2 regions of the Paenibacillus xylanexedens genome follow, and region 2 is predicted to be linked to the other one. Evidence: riboswitches for the same ligand, from Rfam matches in the RefSeq annotation. Region 2 holds a riboswitch; the other holds the start of a gene.
What was found. Region 2 has a riboswitch for cyclic di-AMP ahead of BS614_RS14270 (C40 family peptidase). Riboswitches for the same ligand answer to the same signal wherever they lie in the genome.
Positions count from the first base shown of each region.

Region 1: another riboswitch for cyclic di-AMP. It lies ahead of BS614_RS03175 (resuscitation-promoting factor); the one in region 2 lies ahead of BS614_RS14270 (C40 family peptidase).

Region 1 is NZ_CP018620.1:753,221-757,607, reverse strand. It holds gene rsmA (16S rRNA (adenine(1518)-N(6)/adenine(1519)-N(6))-dimethyltransferase RsmA) at 1-481, opposite strand, end outside; gene rnmV (ribonuclease M5) at 486-1,031, opposite strand; gene BS614_RS03175 (resuscitation-promoting factor) at 1,187-2,371, opposite strand; cyclic di-AMP (ydaO/yuaA leader) riboswitch at 2,645-2,898, opposite strand; gene BS614_RS03170 (TatD family hydrolase) at 3,140-3,910, opposite strand; gene BS614_RS03165 (HD domain-containing protein) at 4,244-4,387, opposite strand, start outside.
Region 2 is NZ_CP018620.1:3,174,566-3,178,952, reverse strand. It holds partial or broken gene xynC (glucuronoarabinoxylan endo-1,4-beta-xylanase XynC) at 19-1,287, shown strand; gene BS614_RS32135 (carbohydrate-binding protein) at 1,288-1,713, shown strand; tRNA gene BS614_RS14280 (tRNA-Leu) at 1,862-1,945, opposite strand; gene pelA (pectate lyase) at 2,122-3,084, opposite strand; cyclic di-AMP (ydaO/yuaA leader) riboswitch at 3,504-3,635, shown strand; gene BS614_RS14270 (C40 family peptidase) at 3,641-4,105, shown strand; gene BS614_RS14265 (carboxymuconolactone decarboxylase family protein) at 4,179-4,387, opposite strand, start outside.

The sequences.
Region 1 (4,387 bases), 2.4 Mb from region 2:
TTTGAATCATGACAACAATGCTGTCTACCGGCAGCTTCTCTTCCAGCAGTTTCATCATGATTGGAGTCGTTACATAATAAGGCAGGTTAGCCACGACACTGACTTTGTCCACGGATGCAAAATCCGTATTAAACAACTCAGCCAGATCAAGCTTCAGCACATCCCCATGATGAACACGTACATTCGAATAAGGCTGCATCACTTCTCCCAGGATTGGGATCAAGCGCTGATCAATCTCTACGGCTGTGACAGGACCGGCTACCCGAGCCAGTCGCTCCGTAAGGGCTCCAATACCCGGCCCGATCTCTAACGCACCCTTGGACTCGTCCAAATCGGCTGCATTAACAATTTTGTTCAGTATATTTTGATCGATCAGAAAGTTCTGACCCAGACTTTTCTTAAATGAGAATCCGTGTCTTTGAATAATCTCTTTCGTACGCTTGGGCGTTGCAATTTCAATCGTTTCTTCCATGTTCTTCATATGCTCACAATCCTTCACGTTCAATTTGCGCTAATGCTGTAGAGAACTCTTCCCGTGTAATCTGAAATACACTGAGACGTTTGTGGAACTGCTTACCGTTACAATAACCGATGCCCAGCAGATTACCCATCTCCATGCGACGTGCAGCAGCCTGCGGATGCACAATAAGTCCTGCCGCGATCAGGTCCTCCCAATCGATCAGGCTCGGAGCACCTTCGTATGAAGTATGTACGCGTGCCAACGCATGACGGATCGCCTCTGGTGAGGCATTCTCCACCCCAATGTCCCCTTTGCGCGTTGCATCGGCTTCCGGAATGAAGGCATGTTTGCAGCCTGGCACCTTGTTCGCAATAATTTTACGAATGCGTTCGCCAGCATGATCCGGATCTGTCAGTACAATGACTCCCCGTCTCTCCTGAGCAAGCGCAATCCGCTTCAGAATGCGTTGGTTGATGGCTGATCCACCTGTTTCTATGGTATCGGCTTCCACGGCCCGACGGATAGCCACCGTATCGTCACGGCCTTCCACCACAATGACTTCTTTTATCATGTTCCATTTCTTCCTTTCTAACGCAAAGAGAAGAGGAATATCCTCTTCTCTGCCAAACGGCGGGGGAGACTGAATTCAGACTCCTCCGCCGCATATTCCGCATGAATCATTCATGCAACTATTTTATAGCATTCCCATTTCAAAGTAAAACGATTTTAGTTCGCTTCCGGCTTCACCGGACCGATCACGTAGACCGTCTTGCCTTTCTTACGTCCAAAATTCAGGGCATGCTTCACACTGTCATAATACACATCAATTTTGTTGCCTTTAATGGCACCGCCTGTATCTTCCGCACGACGGAATCCCAGACCTTCGATATATACCCACCAGCCAATTGGAATGACTTTGGGATCAACCGCAATGGTGCGTCCTTCCGTTACACGAGTACCGGAAGCTGTTTTAGTTCCAATGCCAGGCTCTTCGGAAGAGTAGGCAGTCATGGATACATTTTTAAGTACTTTGGAGTATTTAAAAGAAGTCCCGGATACGGTAATCACTTTGCTGCCCGAGGCAGATGTTTTCTTCGAGTTCGTTGTTGTAGCCTTTTTGGTTGTTGACGTTTGAGCCGATACGGTCTGAATCTCAGGTTCTTTCACGACCGGTTTTGCTTTGGTGCCGACAGCGATCACTTTATCTACACGATTATTCGCGACAGATTTGCCGACCATTTTTTTGGAGACCAATTCTCCATCCTGAAATACCTTTTCGATATGCTGCACAATTGTGCCTTCTTTGCCGTTCACAACGACACGGTTATCCCCTTTGTACAAGCTAGGGTCAGCCGTTTTAATGACTTTGTAAGCGATCGGTTGCTCTACATCCACTGTACGCTTTGTTACGCGCACTACACGGATCTTCATCTCCGCTTTGATCGCAGTTCCAAGCGCCGGATACACTTTATCATTACTTTCAACTTGAATACCTGATTTTTGAATTGCATCTTCTACCGATGAATCGGTTGTATAGAGAGTCTTGGTGTCTCCGTCTGCCGTAATGTTAACTGGAACGGCCCGCTCAATAACGATTCGGTCTCCATCTGTTAACGCCCCATTCATGGACATGGATACCTTATCGTGAGGGCTGACTGTGATCGACTGCTCCTCCAGCATTTCCTGAAGCATTCCTGTACGAGTCTCTACCACCTGAGCTTTGCCATCAATAACCAGTGAAATTTGTTTCCCGGCCTGACCGTAAACGACTAACAAGATCATGATTGTAAGCGCAATTGAGAAAATCGCGATCAATGCCATTTGACGCATGTTCTCATGCTTCCACCGCAACGCGAAAGACTTACTGGATGATCGTGACTCATGGGTCTCTTCTGGTTGGAATGTGCCCACTTCTCCGTCCTCCTTCATAGCCTCGCCGTCTAAAGTAATGCATGATGTCTTTGACGTGACTATACCAAATTTTCTACAGAACACAGATTGGACCAACATAATCCGGTTCTGCACCATGAATCAATCTTCGCAACATGATGTCATCCTCCTGAATACCTACCGTATGATGACAATATTTCTTTTATTCAAAAACAAAAAAGCCAAAGAAAGAGTGTAAGAGGAACTCTTTCGTGGCTTCCGAATGATTTTGAATATCGGAAATTCATGCACGAGGTTGCCTCTCTTTTTCCGCTTGCGAGGTTAGCTGTCGGGTTCGGGCGAAAGAGAGCCGCCCTATCTTGGGTCACCCGCTCATGGCGGACGCCCTTGAATTCACCCCGAGACCCAAAGAAGAAATCAAATACGGCTTCGCAGTTCCCTTCGCTGCTTTTGGGTCAGCGAACGTTGCGCATCGGCTAAATACACCGATGTTTAAGCCCTATTGGTTCCCCCGCTCTCCGTTAACGGAGACTCAGCGAGACTGATTCATGAAAGTAATGTTGTTTCATCGGAAAGTGTCCCTTTGTTCATCCCCCGAACATCTGTCCAATTTTCCGCACAACAATTCACTGAAAAGATGATATCCTGTTTTGATGCATGTTGTAAAGCGTTGATCAAGTACGTTTTTCTGAATATTTGGTTAAAATATTGTAATATTCTTGATTTATTTGGATCAAAGGGCAAATTACCTCCGCTTACCTGCCTTTTTCACCTCATTTGCTCGTTTTTTTAACGAATCCCAAATCGTTCCATGGCATTTTTGGTTGTTATTGCAGCAATTTCCTCCACCGAAATGCCTTTAATTTCCGCAGCTGCCTCTGCAACCAGACGTACATGCGCTGTCTCATTTCGCTTCCCACGATAAGGGTGAGGTGTCAAATATGGAGCATCTGTTTCAATGAAAAACCGGTCCATAGGAACCTTCTCCAGCACCTCTTTAGGCTGCTTTGCATTTTTGAATGTGATCGGTCCTCCGAAGGAGAGATGGAAGCCCATATCGAGGCAACTTTTTGCTGTTTCCCAGCTGCCCGAGAACGAGTGCATCACACCACCAACTTCACCCGCCTTCTCTTCACGCAAAATTCTTATGATATCCTCATGCGCATCCCGATTATGGATGACAATTGGCATGTTCACTTCACGCGCCAAAGCAATTTGTTGTCGTAATACGCGATGCTGTATTTCTTTTGGTGAAGTATCCCAGTGATAATCCAATCCAATCTCACCGATCGCAACCACTTTTTCATGCTTGCATAAAGATGCAATCCAATCCAAATCGCCCTCCTGCATTGTGATCGCATCTACAGGATGCCACCCTACAGCTGCATATATAAAGTCATATGTTTCGGCGAGTTTCATTGTGGTTGGAATTGTCTCCCGGTTAAAGCCAATGTTGATCATGCGACCAACTCCTGCATCCACAGCACGCTGAATCATGTCCTCGCGGTCCTCGTCGAATTGTGGTGCATCCAGATGTGTATGTGTGTCGAACAGCATCATGTCTGTATCTCCCTTCATGTCGAAATAACGACTATCTTCTTTTTCAAAATCCAATTTGTAAAATTCAATAATTCAATGACTCATACATAAAACATTTTGGGTAATCTGTGTATTACATCATTACGTTTGTTTCTTCACAACTACAATATATAGAAGATATACGGATATTCTGATCTATATATTGCTAATTGTGCTCATTCTGCCTGCTTGCATTTACAAAATTATGTCGATCTACATATACTCCCCATTAAAGCAGATTACTGTATCATGGAAAATAGCTCTTTTAGAAAGTGTTTTGATATCGAAATTCTTCATCGGATTATACCCACACGATTACAAGAAATAGGGGCGTATATGTGACGGTAATTCGTGAATAATCGCATCCACCTTGTTTTGCGGGTAATACAAATGATGTTTCCCTCGGTGAAGCCCACTGATGGAACGGACAATGTCAGATACTTCTGACAACTCACGTAA
Region 2 (4,387 bases):
TTACTATTATCGAGGAGGATGAAAGTAGTGAAATTCAAACTAAAAAAGACGATTAATGTTCTTTTGGCCTGTTTAACAGCCCTGCCTTTGATGTTAACCCCGACAAATGTGTCAGCAGCCAGCGATGCCAACATTAATTTGTCCTCGGAAAAACAACTGATCAAGGGCTTTGGGGGCATTAACCTTCCTGCCTGGATTGGTGATCTGACTCCCGCTCAACGTGAAACTGCTTTCGGTAATGACCAGAATCAGTTAGGCTTCTCAATTCTCAGGATCTACGTTGATCCAGATTCTAATAACTGGTATCGTGAAGTTGCCACAGCCAAACGGGCTATTGAAAAGGGGGCTATCGTATTCGCATCCCCATGGAATCCTCCAAGCAGCATGGTTGAAACGTTCAACCGCAATGGGGACACAAATGCCAAACGCCTGAAATACGACAAATATGCCGCATATGCCCAGCATTTGAATGACTTTGTAACTTATATGAAAAATAATGGTGTAAATCTGTATTCCATCTCGGTACAAAATGAGCCGGATTATGCTCATGACTGGACCTGGTGGACTCCACAAGAGATCCTTCGATTCATGAAAGAAAATGCCGGGTCCATTCAAGGTACCAAAGTCATGGCGCCTGAATCCTTCCAGTACTTAAAGAACATTTCCGACCCAATCCTGAATGATCCGCAGGCACTTGCCAACATGGACATTCTGGGAGCACATACGTATGGAACCCAGATTTCGAATTTTGCCTACCCTCTCTTTAAGCAAAAAGGAGCCGGTAAAGAACTGTGGATGACTGAGGTGTATGTTCCGAATAGTGACAACAACTCAGCAGACCGCTGGCCTGAAGCACTAGACGTTTCCTATCACATGCACAATGCCATGGTAGAAGGTGATTTCCAGGCCTATGTGTGGTGGTACATCCGCAGACAGTATGGTCCGATGAAAGAGGACGGTACCATAAGTAAACGCGGGTATAATATGGCTCATTTCTCTAAATTCGTGCGTCCAGGCTACCTGCGAGTCGATGCAACCAAGAACCCGGATACAAACACATTCGTTTCTGCATACAAAGGTGATAACAAAGTAGTCGTCGTGGCGATTAACCGTGGAACTTCAGCCACAAGCCAAAAATTCGTTCTGCAGAATGGTAATGCCTCCACTGTGTCCTCATGGATTACGGACAGCAGTCGAAACCTGGCAAGCGGAACCCCACTTACCGTATCCAATGGAGCCTTCACGGCACAGCTCCCGCCTCAGAGCGTAACAACGTTTGTTGCCAACATTACTGGCGGAAATAGCGGCGGGAATACAGGCAGTGGCACTACGTATGAAGCCGAGACCGGAACGTCACTTACGGAAGCTGCCATTGAAACGATCAACCCCGGTTACACTGGCTCCGGGTATGTTAACTTCAATGCGATGACTGGTTCGGCCATTCAATGGAACGGCATTAATAACACGACAACAGGTACCAAAAACGTAAAGTTTCGTTATGCGCTGGAAAGCGGCACACGGAACCTCGACATTTTTGTGAACGGAACCAAAGTCATCAGCAACGAGCCCTTTCCGGCTACGGGAAGCTGGTCCACTTGGGTTGAAAAAACAATACAGGTCCCCATGAACACGGGGACCAATACATTGAAATTGGTCACCACTGGATCGGAAGGACCGAATATTGACAGCGTTAATGTTACCGCAGCACAATAAACGTTCCGTATGGCTGATGGAAGACATTTGCTGTACGTGCAGCTAAGCACTAATCTCTTGGATACTCAAGTCTAATGTTAGTGTTATATCAAAAAATGCAAAAAAAAAAGACTCCTCAAGCGTTAGCTTAAGGAGTCTTTTTATTAGATGCGGTCGAGAGGACTCGAACCTCCACGGGGGTTAGCCCACACGGACCTGAACCGTGCGCGTCTGCCAATTCCGCCACGACCGCATATTGTATCTCCGTCATCAATATCGGCGACAAGGAATAATATATCATGCGGAATCTATCATGTCAACACTGAAAATAATAACAATAAAACCCGAACCAGACGTCCATGTCGATTCGGGCTTCACCTTTAACTGCTGCTAATAGTTTGGTTCATTAAAACGGAAGCATACTTCAAATTACAGCTTGGAAGGCCAGTTACCATACCATGCATAACCGCCTCTTCTTTCTTTATCAATATCAATTAATTTGTATTTTACTCCCCCGTCACGACCAATAAAGATTGGTTTATCCGTTCCGATCTCATAGAAGCGTGCCCAAATCGGTGCCGCATTGGAATCAGCGATAATTTTGCTGTCCCCATTTGCTCTTTCATACTTGTAACCCGTAATTTTCACCTTGTTAAACCAAGCCTCCGCTCCTTTAATGGATGCGGTAATTTTAGCGTTAGCAGGTCTGGTTTTCAGAAATTTAACAATCGTTACACTCTCTCCAGCTGTCAGCGATGGCACTTCGTAGATTCTTGCGCTCGCTGGTTTAAGGGAACTGGAATCATGTTGTTGTCCCCATGCTGTCAGCTTACCGCCTGAAACGACTTGTGTATTCAGAATCGCCTCCACACCTTTGGCAACTGAATTTTTACTCCGATTAGCAAGTGTGCTGTCGATAAAAGAGAAATCACCTTTGCGTGCTGCTACTTCATCCAGCATGATCATTACATTAATCATGGCATCATCATTGTAAGTGATATGCTTGTGGTATCCGGAGCTTTGGTAAACTTGTGGCCACCCGCCGTTTGAATACTGCATGTTGATCAAAAAGTTAATTCCTTTGATTGCAGCTGTGGAGTAACGCGGATCATTCGTCTTTTTAAATTCCTTCGCCAATCTTCTAATTTCTGAGTATGTAGCCTTGTTGTCTATCGTGGACTTCGCCCACTCTCCACTTGTCTGTTTATAATCTTTTCTCCAACCTCCATCCGGCAGCTGGTTCTTCAAAATATCAGAAATACTCGCTGTTGTACCCGATGCATCCGCAGCAGATACCGTCCCTACAGGGAGAACTGCCATTCCAACTGCTGAGAACACCATGGTGCATGCCAGGACAAAAGTAACTAATTTCTTCGCTTTCAAATGTAACACTCTCCTATGTTCATTTTTATAAATCTCCCACTTCTACTTTACCTAGGATACGCGCCTCTAAACCTCCTTTATTTGTATTTATCGCATAATAAAATCAATTTTAATCCAATATGTGGATTGGATAATCAGATAATATGCAAAAAATCGATTTTTGTCAATATATGCAACTTAATGAATATAATCTCTCTAATTCTACATAACGGAATAGTTCTTTTAACTCATGACAAACCTATTTATTTATCCAAATTCGTCTTAAACGAATCAATAATGACGTTTTTGTCATGAATGATACCCAAACTTGATCCCTTCTTTCATATAAAAACCTTAATTCCGCTAACATTGAGGTATTAAGAAAGGGTTTAAATGGGTTTGACAATTACGCATTTATGCAATATAGTTTCAAATAGTTACAAAAACTTAATTATTCATTGCCGAGTTTCATGTTTGAAAACGGGGGAACCATTTTGGGTGAATTATTCTTATACATAGGAAATATAGGGAACCTTCTACCGAACCCTTAGCTAACTCCGTAGGCATCGAAGGGAGAACATTGATTTTGAAAAAACTGATTATCTCCATTTTTGGAGCAGCTGTATTATTTACATCCGGGGCAACAAGCACAGAGGCAAGCAGTATCAACTCCGTAGTGAACAACATGACAGGTATTCCTTACAAATGGGGTGGCACAACTGTAGCCGGCTTCGACTGTTCTGGTTTTATGAGATATCTTTTCAACAAATACAGCATTGAATTGCCACGAACTTCGCAACAGCAAGCCAAAGCAGGTACTCCGGTAGCCAAAAGCAATGTTCGGACAGGTGATCTGGTGTTCTTTAATACGATGGGCAAAGGCATTTCACATACAGGTGTATATATCGGCGGTGGACAATTCGCTCATGCCTCCAGCAGTAAAGGTGTAAGCATCACGAAGTTATCGAATCCATACTTCAATGACCGCTATGTAACAGCACGTCGGGTAACTGGACAGTTTATGTACGATAAAATGTTAGGTAAAATGTGATTCACATACAAAAAGGCATCGGTTATTAACCGGATGCCTTTTTTGCACTTAAAAATGTATGTTGCATTACTTACTAATGCAGCGCCTTCTGCACTCGCATCGCACCCTGAGACAGGGCATGTCCTCCTCCAACAGCTCCGGCCACGGCTACGGTCTCCATGATCTCCTGATCTGTTGCACCCTTGGCACGGGCTTCTTCTACATGGTAGAAGGTACATACCTCATTGTTGGCAAACAATCCAATGCCGAGCGCAATTAATTGTTTTGTCTTCGCATCAATCA